Regions from separate parts of the Edaphobacter dinghuensis genome, predicted to be linked through region 2. Evidence: predicted binding sites of a transcription regulator. Region 2 holds the regulator's gene; each other region holds the start of a gene.
The links. Region 2 encodes LexA, which represses DNA repair genes until DNA is damaged. Its sites were predicted from a motif close to CANTTCGCTTTTTATTCGC; they were not measured.
Positions count from the first base shown of each region.

Region 1: a site for LexA is predicted at 2,063-2,081, ahead of IEW09_RS01655 (Y-family DNA polymerase). Genes of this name have one in related genera too.
Region 3: a site for LexA is predicted at 1,774-1,792, ahead of recA (recombinase RecA). Genes of this name have one in related genera too.
Region 4: a site for LexA is predicted at 1,598-1,616, ahead of IEW09_RS14470 (ImmA/IrrE family metallo-endopeptidase). Genes of this name have one in related genera too.

Region 1 is NZ_BMGT01000001.1:422,775-426,172, reverse strand. Features, by position in the region: gene IEW09_RS01660 (SEN1982 family lipoprotein) at 1-609, opposite strand, end outside; gene IEW09_RS01655 (Y-family DNA polymerase) at 725-2,044, opposite strand; gene IEW09_RS01650 (acyl-CoA carboxylase subunit beta) at 2,185-3,398, shown strand, end outside.
Region 2 is NZ_BMGT01000003.1:282,510-285,907, forward strand. Features, by position in the region: gene IEW09_RS13085 (efflux RND transporter periplasmic adaptor subunit) at 1-867, opposite strand, end outside; gene lexA (transcriptional repressor LexA) at 991-1,596, opposite strand; gene IEW09_RS13095 (response regulator transcription factor) at 1,810-2,553, shown strand; gene IEW09_RS13100 (hypothetical protein) at 2,591-2,806, shown strand; gene IEW09_RS13105 (sigma-54-dependent transcriptional regulator) at 2,812-3,398, shown strand, end outside.
Region 3 is NZ_BMGT01000002.1:1,168,059-1,171,456, reverse strand. Features, by position in the region: gene IEW09_RS10555 (FAD-dependent thymidylate synthase) at 1-897, shown strand, start outside; gene IEW09_RS10550 (TIGR03435 family protein) at 917-1,735, shown strand; gene recA (recombinase RecA) at 1,847-2,917, shown strand; gene coaD (pantetheine-phosphate adenylyltransferase) at 3,169-3,398, shown strand, end outside.
Region 4 is NZ_BMGT01000003.1:599,545-602,942, reverse strand. Features, by position in the region: gene IEW09_RS14480 (hypothetical protein) at 1-311, opposite strand, end outside; gene IEW09_RS14475 (IS1595 family transposase) at 567-1,538, opposite strand; gene IEW09_RS14470 (ImmA/IrrE family metallo-endopeptidase) at 1,716-2,219, shown strand; gene IEW09_RS14465 (hypothetical protein) at 2,209-2,607, shown strand; gene IEW09_RS14460 (proline dehydrogenase family protein) at 2,927-3,398, opposite strand, start outside.

The DNA.
Region 1 (3,398 bases), on a different contig from region 2:
AGGATCGGTACCAGTGACCTGCCATCCGTTGTCGGTATTGGTCAGGGTGGTATGGCCGACCTGCGGGCCGCTCACGTCAGCGTGGAGTTGGGGATAGGCATTCTGGGTTTCGGCGGCGGTGGCCCAGGCGGGTGCATCAGCCAAGGTGTAGTGATAGGTGATCTGCGTGGTGGCGCCGACCGCAGAGCTTGCAGGCGTAGAGCTGTCGATGCTGGTCACCTTGCGATGGCCATAGCAGAAGTTGCCGTAGCCGGGCTGCTGCACGTCGACGGTCCAAAGCGAGCGGCCTTTGCCGGAGAGGTCGTAGTTGTTGACCGGTTTGCTGGAGATGATCAGCTTGGTCTTTTCGACGGTGGTGCGCTCGAGCATTCCCTGATCGACGAGGGCGTCGTAGGGTGTGGTCTTGCTGGTGTCGGAGACGTCAGCTTGGACGGGAAACTTCATTGAATCGGGCCAAAGGCAGGCAGGATGCGCACTGTAGTAAGTGTCGATGGCGTTTTTGAAGTTCATGTTGTTGTCGACCTTCTTATTGCAGCCGGTGGCCATCAGCACAACTGCGCCGCACAAGGCCGCTGCATGCATGGTGGAACGAATGGTGCGCAGATTCATTAAGCAGTCTCCTCTTTCCCAAGTTCTTATGTGGGATGCAGAAGAATGGTCGTGCGTCTTATGGTGATGGGGTTGCCTCAGGGCCGGGCTTTTCTATGTGTGCTGTCTAATTTTTTTACATGTAGTCGACGCCGTACTGCACGGGGATCTGCGTGAAGGCAATGCGCGTCGGTGCGGATTCGCGTGCGGGCAGCATCCCGGCGAAGTGCAGCGTGGTGTGGCCGTACTTGAGGTTGAGCTTGTCCATGGTGGCGGAGAGCTCGGCGCGGTTGTTGGGATCGACGAAGAGCTCTGTCTGATATTCATTCTCAGGAATGAGATTGCGCAGCGTGACGCCGACGAAGAAAGGCCGCTGAAACTCCGCACCTTGTGGGCGCTGGCTCCATATGCCGCGCAGCACTTCGAGCAGCGTCAGGGTGTCGCGGCAGTCGCGGAAGCGTGCCTCCATGCCCCAGCCGGAGTGAGTGAGGCCGCTGAAGTGGCGCTTGGCCTTGATGCGCGCAGCCTGCTCTTTGGTGAGGGAGAAGCGTATCGTCACCGCCATGGAGCCGGTGTAGAAGTTTTCCATGCGAAGACGCATCGCTGCTTTGTGCAGCAATTTATGTGCGACGGCCCATGCGCCTTCCGGCGTGCGGAACTCGGGCGCCATCACGTGGGAGTGGCCCAGCGATTTTTGTATGCCGCTGCTGACGGGTGCGCCGTCGTCGCCGCTCTCTGCGCCGCGCAGCCAATGGTAGAGGCGGTCGCCCCAGACGCTGTCCCAGAGCTTGTGCATGCCATTGCGATCGAGCGCGAGAAGCTGCTCCATCGTGGTGATGCCCTTCGCGTTGAGGCGTGCTTCGGTTCGTGCGCCTACGCCGGGCAGGTCGCGCAGTTCGAGGTGAGCGATGGCGCGAGGCAGTTGCGATGGCAGCAGACCGATGAGGCCGTCGGGCTTCTGCATATCGCTGGCAATCTTGGCGAGGTAGCGGTTGGGAGCCATCCCAATAGAGCAGCGCAGCGCCTCGCCGACATTCTTGTAGATCGACTGCTTGATCTCGAGCGCGATCTTTCTCGCTCGAGGCGGCTCCTGCTCGCGGCCCATTAGCTCGCAGGACATCTCATCGATGGAAGGTGTGTGAGCGACCGGGCAGACCAGTTCTACCGCCTTGGCAATGCGTGCGGAGTAGTCGGAGTAGACTGCATGATCTCCTTCGATCAGCACAATGTCCGGGCAGATGCGTTTGGCTTCGCCTACCTGCGTGCCGGTCTTGATCTTCAGTCTCTTTGCCTCGTAGCTTGCAGCGATGCAGCAGGTCGTGTCCGCCATTGTGGGGACGACGGCGAGCGGGCGACCGCGATACTCCGGGTGCAACTGCTGCTCGACCGACGCGAAGAAGCTGTTCAGATCGACGTGCAGGAAGGTGAAGCGATCGGGTTGGGGTGGAAAAGCCATCGACCAGTTATGTCTATTATATTCGCTTTATATTCGCTTCTCGCGGCTAGCGTCTCGGTTTAGAGAGATGCGGAAATACGTCTTGGAGCTATCTGTAAGGACTGCTGATTGAGAGGTGCCGCTGCTAGAATCGCTCTTCTATGGGCCATTCCGATCAATCTGTCGCATCGCCTGCTGCTAAATCAGGATTGCATCAATCCAAACTCGCCGAGCTTGCCGTGCGCCACGCAATTGCCGAGGAGGGCGGAGGCGTGGAGCGGCGCGAGCGTGAGCGCAAGGCGGGCAAACTCTCTGCGCGAGAGCGCGTCGAGTTTTTGTTGGACGAAGGCACGTTTGAAGAGACCGATAAGTTTGTTACGCATCGCGCGACCGATTTTGGCATGGACGCGCAGCGCGTTCCCGGCGATGGATTTATCACCGGCTATGGGCGCGTGCAGGGGCGTGTGGTCTTTGTCTTCGCGCAGGACTTCACCGTCTTTGGCGGTTCGCTGTCGGAGGCGAACGCCGCGAAGATCGTCAAGATCATGGACATGGCGATGAAGGTAGGAGCACCGATTGTTGGGTTAAACGATTCGGGCGGCGCGCGCATTCAGGAAGGCGTCGTCTCGTTGGCTGGTTATACGGACATCTTTCTGCGCAATACGCTCGCTAGCGGAGTGGTGCCGCAGATCTCGGCCATACTGGGACCGTGCGCAGGCGGGGCGGTGTATTCGCCTGCGATTACAGACTTCACTTTGATGACGGAGAAGACGAGCTACATGTTTGTCACCGGGCCGGATGTCATCAAGACCGTAACGCATGAAGACGTGACCAAGGACGCTCTGGGCGGCGCAGTGACGCACAACGAGATCTCCGGCGTGGCGCACTTTATGGCGCACGACGATCAGGAGTGCCTTGCGATGGTGCGTGAGCTGTTGGGTTTTCTACCGTCGAACAACCTCGATGACCCTCCGCGCAAGATGACGCAGGACGATGCTGCGCGCGCCGATGTTGCGCTCGACAGTATCGTTCCCGAAGAGAGCAATCAGCCGTATGACATGGTCGATGTCATCTCGCGTGTGGTCGATGATGGCTATTTCTTTCAGGTGCAGGAGCACTTTGCACGGAATATCGTCGTCGGTTTTGCACGAATGGCGGGACGGTCTGTGGGAATTGTGGCTAATCAACCGGCGTACCTTGCCGGTGTGCTCGACATTGACGCCAGCGTGAAGGGTGCGCGGTTTGTGCGGTTCTGCGATGCCTTCAACATTCCGCTGATTACGTTTGAGGATGTGCCTGGCTTTTTGCCGGGCATTCAGCAGGAGCATGGCGGCATCATTCGTCATGGCGCAAAGCTGTTGTATGCGTTTGCCGA
Region 2 (3,398 bases):
CTTGTCCTTGAAGGATTCGACCTTGATGCGGGCGGGCTGGCCGAGGTAGACCTTGCCGATGTCGGACTCGTCGACCTTGCCCTGGACGTAGACCTGGGTGGTGTCGCCGATGGTCATGACGAGCGTGGCGGTGGAGCCGAGGACGAGGATGGAGCTGACGGCGTCGCCGACTTCGACGTCGCGGGAGAGGACGGTGCCGTCCATGGGCGAGGTGATGGTGGTGTAGCTGAACTGCTCTTCAAGCTGGCGGAGAGAGGCCTGGGCCTCGGAGACCTGCGACTGCGCCTGCTTGAGTTTGGCGTTGTCGACGGTGATCTGGGCGACGGCTTTGTCGCGGGTGTTGGCGGCGAAGAGATATTTCTGCTCGGCGTCGTCGAGGGCCTGCTTGGAGACGACGCCATCTTTGGACATCTGGAGGGCGCGCTCGTAGGTGTGCTTGTACATGGGCAGGTCGGGCGCCTCGGCGTTGACCTTGTCGTATTCGATGGAGGCAGAGGCGGCGCGTGCGTTCGATTCCGCGGCGGCAAGCTGGGCCTTTTGTGCGGCCACCTGCGCGAGGATCTCGATCTGGTCGAGCTGGGCGAGGAGCTGGCCCTGATGAACGTGGGCGTTGATGTCGACGAAGAGCTTGGTGACGATGCCGCTGGCCTTGGATTTGACCTCGACCTTGGTGATGGGCTGGACCTTACCGGTGGCGACGACGGAGCGGGCGATGTCTCCCCGCTCGACCTTGGCAAGCTGCGAAGGATCGATCTTGGTGCTGCTGCCGGTGGCAGCGATGGTGATGCCGGCAATGACTGCGATGAGCAGAACAGCGATGCCGCCCCAGATCCAGAGTTTGCGTTTATTCTTGCGCGCTGTTGCCACGTGGTCGCTCCGATGCCGGTTGAGATGAACGATTGAGCCGTCTCGGAGCAGTTTACGCAGAATATTGCTGGTTGGTTCCGTTATGGGTGTAAATATCGCTGATGAATTTTTGGAAGGCCAGGCTCAGGCATATTTGCGTAGAACGCCAAGGACTTTGCCCTGGATGCTGACGTTGGCGGCGGGGGCGTAGATGGGGGCCATCTCGGCGTTGGAGGGCTGGAGGCGGATCATGCTGCCCTCGCGATAGAAGCGCTTGAGGGTAGCGTCGGAGCCGTCGACCAGGGCGACGATGATCTCGCCTTCGCGAGCGGTGCGGGTGCGCTCGACCAGGACGTAGTCGCCGGAGACGATGTGCTCGTCGCGCATGGAGTCGCCGCGAACCTCGAGGGCGAAGACCTCGCGGTTGCCGATGATGTCGTTCAACGAGATACTTTCGGCGGTTTCGATGGCTTCTACGGGCTGGCCGGCGGCGATGCGGCCGAGCAGGGGAAGACGCTCGGAGCCCTTCTTCGCCGATCGGGCCGGAAGGACATCGATGGAACGGCTGCGGTTATGGGCGCGCTGGAGCAGCCCTTTGTTCTGCAGGTTGGTGACGTGCTTATGCACGGTGGCAAGAGAACTGAGGCCGAGACCACTGGCGATCTCCTCGTAGGACGGAGAGTAACCATTCTTTTGCGTGAAGCCGGAGAGAAAGTCGAGGACCTCTTTTTGCCGCCGCGTGATAGCCATGCGGAGATTGTAGCGAATAAAAGGCGAATTGCAATAGCTAACTTTACTTTATTGATTCTTAATTTTTCCAGGTACCGATAGTGGGGCATAATTCCCATTTTGAAATGGGGGTATGCAAAAAGATTCACATTCATCTTGTCTCCTCGCCCGGGATCAACCAAGGTGGTTACACGCCGTTGGAATTTGTGACCACAACGGAGATGGAGACAAAAAATGCAGGTATTGATTGTTGAAGATGACGCCGCCTTGGGATCGTTTCTGCAGAAGGGTATGAAGTTGGAGGGCCATGAGGTGCAGTGGGTCGGGGATGGAGAGGCGGCTCTCGCCTATGCCGAAGAGCATCGGCCCGATCTGATGGTGTTGGATCTCAGTCTGCCTCGAAAAGATGGGACGGAGGTCCTGGCAGAGATGCAGGGCCGTTTCGACGAGATGGCCGTGTTGGTATTGACGGGACGGAGCCAGGTGGAAGAGCGGGTGAAGTGCCTGAACCTGGGAGCGGACGACTGCCTGTTGAAGCCGTTCAGCTTTCATGAGCTGACGGCACGATGCCGGGCGCTGTTGCGGCGGCGCGAGCAGTTTGCCGATCCGGTGCTGCGTCATGGCGACGTCGAGCTGAACCGCATGGACCGCAGGGTCTCGCGTAGCGGCGTGGCCGTGGAGCTGACGGTGAAGGAGTTCAACCTGCTGGAGTTTCTGATGCTGCGGCGAGGGCGGTGTTGCAGCCGTACCGAGCTGCTGCAGGAGGTCTGGCACATGTCGCCGGATGTGGGCACGAATGTCGTGGACGTGTACATCAACTACCTGAGAAAGAAGTTGACGGTAAGCGATGAGGACGTTGACGCGAGCTATCCCGTGATTGAGACGGTGCGCGGCGAGGGCTACCAGATGGGCAGCATCAGGAAGATGCCGCAACGGGTCTGCGATATTCCGCGACGTGCGATGTTTGCCAGTGCGTAGTGGGACGCAACCATCGGACGCGGAGCTTGTCGCAAGAATGGACGATGCGCTGCACGGGCTGTGTCAGCCGCTGACGGTGCTGCAATGCAGGCTGGCGATGGGCGAGCTGATCGGCGGACAGGACGCGATGCGGACGGCGATCGCCGAAGCTCTAGTGGAGTGTACGCGGGTGAATCTGGCGGTGAGCCTGATGCGTGAGATGTTGCAGCACGAGCTACAGAAAGATCGAGACGGGCAGGAGAGGACGAGGTGAATCGGATGGGCGCAGGGCAGGAGACGCTGGCGGGGATGGACATTGTGGAAGTGGCGGCGCGCACGGTCGTGCTGGCAAGCGCGGATGCGGGACTGCGGCAGAGGCTGCGGCGGTCGTTGACGGGGCTGCGCTGGCAGGTGCGCGAGGCGACGGGCGGCGCGGAGGCGATGGCGCAGTTGGAGGCCTCGCGTCCGGAGGCGCTGCTGGTGGATAGCTGGCTGCCTGACCTTGAGGTGGGCGAGTTCGCCGGGCAGGTGCGAACGATGTATCCATCGATGGAGATGCTGCGGGTGGATGGCGGCGTGGATGGAGGGGCGCGCAGCCCGAGAAGGAATGAGCTGCTCCATGCGCTGCGCGAGGCACAGGAGGCTCCGCTGAACGACACGGCGGCGTGGAAGGCGGCACCGATCACATTGCCTCGCAATACGGGCAGAGCACCCTCGGTGGTGAAGAGCTTCGATCAGGAGGCGGCGCGGCGAGCGTTGTCGGTTCTGCTGGGGCGCGAGGAGAGCACGCACGCGGAGAGCGCGGCGAGCCATGCTTTGCCGGATGAGGTGATGCTGCCCGAGCTGGTCGGTGCGAGCGCGCCGAT
Region 3 (3,398 bases), on a different contig from region 2:
CCAGCGTGGAACGTGCAGCACAGCGCCGCTCAGGTGCTCTGCAACGAGATCGGCTCGGTCGACGCCACCTGCGGCGACCGCCTCACCGAAGCTCTGCTGCGCCCCATCAAAACCGCACCAACGCTGGTCAAATACGCCACAGCGAACAAGTATCAGTCAGCCAGCCGAACCGAACTCGCTGCTGCCGCTGCCGAGCTGATGGCGAACCAGCCCATCGATCCCGCGCCAGTCGTCGACCTGCTCGATGACGCTGAGCCGCTCGAGGTCGAGCTGGCAACCTCGCTGCTCTATCCGCACTGCCACTACTCTTATCGCCAGCTCCGCAGCAACGTCGCCGCGCTGTCCGAGGCTCGCCGTGCCGAGTTATTGGACCTCGGCACAAAGCATCGCGGCGCTCACGACGAGCTGCTGCGCGCCTTCAGCTCCGGCCACAGCTTCCGCTTCGACATCCTCATGGACATCGGCGGCTTCCGCGACATGCACCGCCATCGCCGTTGCGTCCAGCTCCTCCAGTCCTTCACCGATCTCCACGGCTACGAAGAGCCGACTTGCCCCGGTCAGCCCAGCCTCGCCGAAGCCGGCCTCGAAGCTGATTACACCTCTGCTATGGATGCTGCTTTCGCTGCCTATCGCCAGCTTCGCGACTCCGGTGTGCCTGAGGCGGCACAATCGGCGCAGTACGTTCTGCCGCTGGGCACTCGTTGCCGCTCGATGTTCAAGATGGACTTCTCCGAGGTCGTCTACATTGCGGAGCTGCGCTCCGGCGTGGCCGGCCACTTCAGCTATCGCCGCATCGCCTGGGAGATGTACAAGGCGGTGGAAAAGCGCCATCCAGCGCTCGCCGGGCACTTCAGGATCGAAGATGTGAACGAGCCAATTGATCTCCTCAAACGATAATGGATGCCGATTCAAGAGAATGAGAGAACGTCTTGCATACAAGCCGGGCAGCATCAGAGAGCTCTTGCTCTGTGCGCTCACCATATTTGCTGTGCCGAATGTGTGGGCGCAGAGCGGATCGCTGGTACCGGTTGCAAAGCTGCCTGCGTATGATGTAGTCGCCATCAAGCCGAATAAGTCCGGCAGCGGCTCGTTAGATATCGAGAGCAATATTGATACCTACAATGCCAAGAACATCACGGTAAAAGGCCTTCTCGAAGAGGTTTATGGCATCAGGAGAGACCTGATCTCCGGAGTGCCGGGACCGATCGACGCCGCGCATTTCGATGTGATGGCGAAGATCGTCGAACCCGACTCAGCCGCGATCAGAAAGCTGACCGGTCGGCAACGGGGCTCGATGATGCTGCCTATTCTTGCCGAGCGCTTTCAGTTGAAGGCGCACACCGAAACCAGAATTCTGCCTGTCTTCGAGCTGCTCGTCATCTCGAGCGGCCTGAAGTTCAAACACTCGGCAGATCAAAAGGGCAACGATACGGGTACCAGCATTCAAGCCAGCGATCGTGGCGTTCAGCTTACGGCGCATGGCATCACCATGGCGTCTTTGGCGAGTTCTCTGGAAGGCCAGGTGCATCGCCCCGTGATCGACAAAACCGGCCTCACGGGCAAGTACGATGTTGCGATGAAATGGTCCTCCGATACGGTTCCCAGCTCAGAGACCAACGGCGGGCCGTCGATTTACACGGCCTTGCAGGAGCAGCTTGGCCTGAAACTTAAGGCTACGAAAGGGCCGGTCGAGACTTTGGTCGTCGATCACGTCGAGATGCCGTCGGAAAATTAGCGCGCAGGTGGCTTTGGCAGGATTGGTTGGAATTATCGGCATTCGCCTTTTATTTGCTTTTTCTAATTTAGATGCTAGAATCCGGCTTGAACTTTACCCGAGGAGAATTACGTGGCAGATGACCGCAGCAAGGCAATAGAGTTGGCCCTTTCGGGGCTGGAAAAGCAGTTTGGCAAGGGCTCGATCATGCGGCTGGGATCGAAGGATGTTGTGCCGATCTCGGTCATCTCTACCGGATCGATCTCCTTTGACGCTGCATTGGGGGTAGGCGGCGTGCCGCGCGGGCGCGTCATCGAGATCTTTGGGCCGGAGTCTTCGGGTAAGACGACGATTACGCTGCAAATTATTGCAGAGGCGCAGAAGGCGGGCGGTCTGGCGGCGTTTGTCGACGCCGAGCATGCGCTTGACCCTGCTTATGCGGGCAAGCTGGGTGTGGACATCGACAACCTGCTGGTCAGCCAGCCCGACTACGGCGAGCAGGCGCTGGAGATTGTGGAGGCATTGGTGCGCAGCAATGCGATTGACGTGCTGGTAGTCGACTCGGTGGCGGCGCTGGTGCCAAAGGCCGAACTCGACGGCGAGATGGGCGACTCGCACATGGGCCTGCAGGCACGGCTGATGAGCCAGGCGCTGCGAAAGCTTACGGGAACGGTTTCCAAATCCAGAACTTGTCTAATTTTTATTAACCAGATTCGCGACAAGATCGGCGTGATGTTTGGCAACCCTGAGACGACGACGGGCGGTAAGGCGTTGAAGTTTTACTCTTCGGTCCGTATCGATATCCGCCGCATCGGTGCAGTGAAGGACGGCGACAGCGTGGTTGGCTCGCGGACCAAGGTTAAAGTAGTCAAGAACAAGGTGGCCGCACCCTTCCGCGATGCCGAGTTCGACATTCTGTATGGCGAAGGCATCTCGCGCGAGGGCGACGTGCTCGACCTGGCAGTGCTGCACAACATCGTCGACAAGAGCGGCGCGTGGTACAGCTATCAGGGCGAACGCATCGGGCAGGGTCGTGAGAATGTTCGCAACTTCCTGAAGGAGAACAAGGAAGTCTTTGGGCGCGTGGATGCGGAACTGCGGCAGAAGCTGGGGATTGCCGGTGCCAGCTCTGATGTGGATGTTCCTGCGGCCCCGGCGAATGGCGAGGCTCAAGCGAAGGATATTGTTCGCGGCAAAAAATAGGTGGTGTGAATTTTGCGGGAAAGATATCGGCAGCCTTTGGGCTGCCGATATCTTTTGGGGCTGTTGGGTGACGTGAATACCAGGCAACAGCAACGGCGAAATACAGGGATCTCTCCGCTACGGCGCAAAAGCGCGCCTTCGGTCGAGATGACGTGCTTATCTTCTGCTTCATTTTAATTGGTTGCTGACCTATTTTTTGTGCCGGAGCTGGTTGGCCTGAAAGACGAAGGCAACGTATGCTTTGAAATGTGATGCACACCGTAAAGGCGATTTACCCCGGAACGTTTGATCCGCTCACGAATGGGCACCTTGACCTGATTGCGCGTGGAGCGAAGATTGTGGACCATCTGGTCGTAGCGATCCTGCGCAACTCGGAGAAGGGCACGCCGCTGTTTACCGTTCCCGAGCGCGAAGAGATGATTACCGAAGCGGTCGCGGGTTTCAAGAATGTCTCGGTGATGACCTTCGATGGCCTCCTGGT
Region 4 (3,398 bases), 320 kb from region 2:
GAGCGAACGTTGCTGTAGATGAGGCTCAATGTTTCTTGGGCGTTAGCTAGATCGCGAGTAGCAGCGGCATTAGCTTTAACGCTTCCTTTCCGGAACACAAGTCCTGTGGTGGAAGCAAGCAGTTCAATGCCGAAGTCTCCATCAGCATTCTCAACGCCATTGCGGCGTTGAACTTGACGTCCCACTTCTCGAATCATCTCCTGAAACTCCTGCAAGGTTTTTATGACCTGCTCAATCGGGAGACGGTTCCGCTCCGCGAGTCCCTTGCGGAATACGAGCGTGAATGCCGTGTTTTCGCCTTGCTTAGTCATGACTAGCCCTCTTTGATACACTTCAGGTAGGCCATCCGTCGGCAAAGGCCGAGAGGACAGTTATATGTCATCAACGTCAGGTTCGTCTAAGAAAAACTCGGGGCTGCCACCACGGGAATCTCAGACATTCACAGATGCGCTGTCAAAGATCGCTACGGCTGACGCGGTTTCCTCCCGCGCCGCAATCCAGGCTTCCAAAGCAACGAAGCCTTCTCTTCATACTCGATTCGTCTATGGCCCCGCAAAGGGCCGTGTTTAGGCTTCTGAGCCTGCCTCCTTACCCGTCAACTCAGCATAGGTAAGGCGACGGTTTACTACCTGCGATAGAGCTTTGATGAAGCGACTTCCATCGTTGTGTCCGATGCGATTGTTGAAGCGAAACATCTGTTCATCCAGATAGCGATCTAAGTGCATCGGCTCTACTGCTACGTACGTGCCATTCAATCCCCGCTTTAGAAGGCTCCAGAAATTCTCAATAGCCTGAGTGTGTACGCCACCAGCGGTTACATACTCTTCCATGTGATTCACAGTCGCGTGAACGAAATCCTGCGCCGCTAGGCCATCGTAACCGGGCCACTGGTCGGTATGAATCGTGGAACCAAATCCAACATTATCGAGAATAGCCTTCTGTAGAGTTACCCGTTTAACGTTGGGAACGACCTGAGCGCGAACCTGACGAGTGCCAGTCTCGATCATCCCAAATACTGCCGTTTTTTCTGCATATCCGTTCATGCCCAACTTCAGTTTGAGCCGACGACTTTTGTGCATGTTCTTCGGCTTGCCTCCGAGAAAGGATTCGTCCATCTGGACAGGCGTACCGGAAGCTCCCATCTTCTCCATCGTCACGTCTTTTAGGATGAACCGCAGACGCTGTAGGACAAACCAAGCACTCTTCTGCGTGATATCCAGATCACGTGCAACTTCATACGAGCTGACACCGTTCCTGCAATTGACGAGCAGCCAGAGAGCACACATCCATTTGCTCAACTCAATTGGGCTATCTTCAAAGATCGTTCCAACCTTGACACTAAACTGCTTACGGCAAGCATGGCATTTCCAACGCTTCTGAGTGGCCAGCCAGTAGTGATTGCGTTTCTCTTGAGTCGCATTGCATTTTGGGCAGATCGGGCTTCCATCCTGCCAGCGGAGGGACGCAACCGCATTGATGCAGGTCTGTTCATCAGAGAAGTATTTGATGGCTTCGATTAGGGTTTTCGGCATTTCCATTTCGTTCACCTTGACTAACCCAGAATAAGGTCAAGCAATGGGTTAGTCAAGTACTTATTTTATTCGCTTTTAATTCACCTTTCGCCTGCATGGCGAGCCTGTGGAAAACTTGGCTGCAATGTTATTGACGTGCTAACATACAACTAGTAGATTGATCCCGCAGGAGGAGGAGTGGACATGTTCGAAACCAAGCTAATCAAGCCTGATTATCGTCTTGCCGAACGTGAAGCTATTCGTCTTTTGAACGAGTCCGGCGTCTATCAACCTCCTGTCAACCCTGTGGAAATCGCGCATGATATTGGAGTGCGGGTTAGCTTCGTCCACTTTAGTGGCGAGAGCGAAGGAGTTGCTGGATTATATGATCCTTCTGAGGATCAGATTCTCGTAAATGCGGATGAGGCTGGCGTTCGCCAAACTTTTACCGTCGCCCATGAACTCGGTCACCGGATAATGCACGCTGAGTGGGCGAAGTCGGAAGCCTATAAAGTACTCTGGCGTGATCCCAAGCGTCAAAGCAAGGACAGGCGTGAGACTGAGGCAAATGTATTTGCAGCCAATCTGCTGATGCCGAAGCAAATGGTGGACGAGTATAAGTCTCTTCCAGTTTCCAGCATCGCTAGGATCTTCGCCGTCTCGGAGCAAGTGGCCACATTCCGGCTTCAAAATCTATATGGCATCTGAAAGAGACGAAGCCCTCAGTGCCGTAGTTGCTGCGGATAAAACACCTGAAGTTCCCCCCGTTGAAATCCCATCATCCAACCTTGACTCGGCTCTGAGTACCGCAGAAGAAACGAGGCGCTTAGAGCTTGCAAACCAACATGCACTGAACAGATTGCACGCTGAATTGGGATGGTTTGGGAAAGTTTTCGGCAGCGAGTCCCATGCAGCAATCGTCATTGCGTTTGTAATGATCGTCCTTGGATTTGGAACAGCGATAGGACTCTGGTTTGTTGCATACCGAACGGGCAAGACAGATTTCTGGGCATCAGAAGCCCATCTATCCCTTGCCGCAGCCACATCAGCATTAGGGTACGTGTTTGGTCGTGGGTCGAAAGACGGAAACAAATAACCCCCTTGGGTTAGCCAAGTATATTTATGCCCCGCTAAAGTCTTCAAAATAAAAGGGATATTTTGCAAAGTCTTCATTCAAAAAGACTTGATGGTAAATCACTGTTTATGAATGGTTTACCGCGAATATCTACTGCTTGGGTGATTCGAGTAAACGCAGATTCCCTTCGGGAATGACAAACAAATTGTAGAGAATTGGGAGAAACTCACCTGCAAAGGCTATTGGTTTTATTTTGTTTGAGTTAGATAGCTTTGGGACTTGACACGCTGTTTGCTGATGTTTTGAGGTCTTCCTTGGAAAAAATCCGAGAGAGAAGATTTCAAGTTCTGAAGAAGTTCTGGAGAAGGAAGAGAAGATTGGCGGGGCGTTCCGCCAGCCGCCGCATGAAGTAGGGGTACCACTCCGGGCCGAAGGGAATATAGACACGGACGCCGAATCCGTCTTCGGCCAACTGACGTTGCAGGTCACGCCGTATCCCGTAAAGCATTTGAAACTCAAAGGCGCTCTGCGGCACTTTGCTGGTGCGAACGAAGGCAAGCAGTTCCTCGATGATGGCCTCGTCGTGGGTTGCGATTCCGCAGAAGACGCCCTTGCCCTCTCGCGAGTAGGTGACCATGCGCTTCATCAATCGAACATAATTGGCATCTACCTCAGCCTTCGTCGGAAAGGCGACGGCTGGCCCTTCTTTGTAGGCACCCTTGCAAAGTCGAATACGAATTCCCTGCCCCAGCAGACGCTCCACGTCTTCGGCAGTACGGTAGAGGTACGCCTGCAACACCGTGCCCACGCTC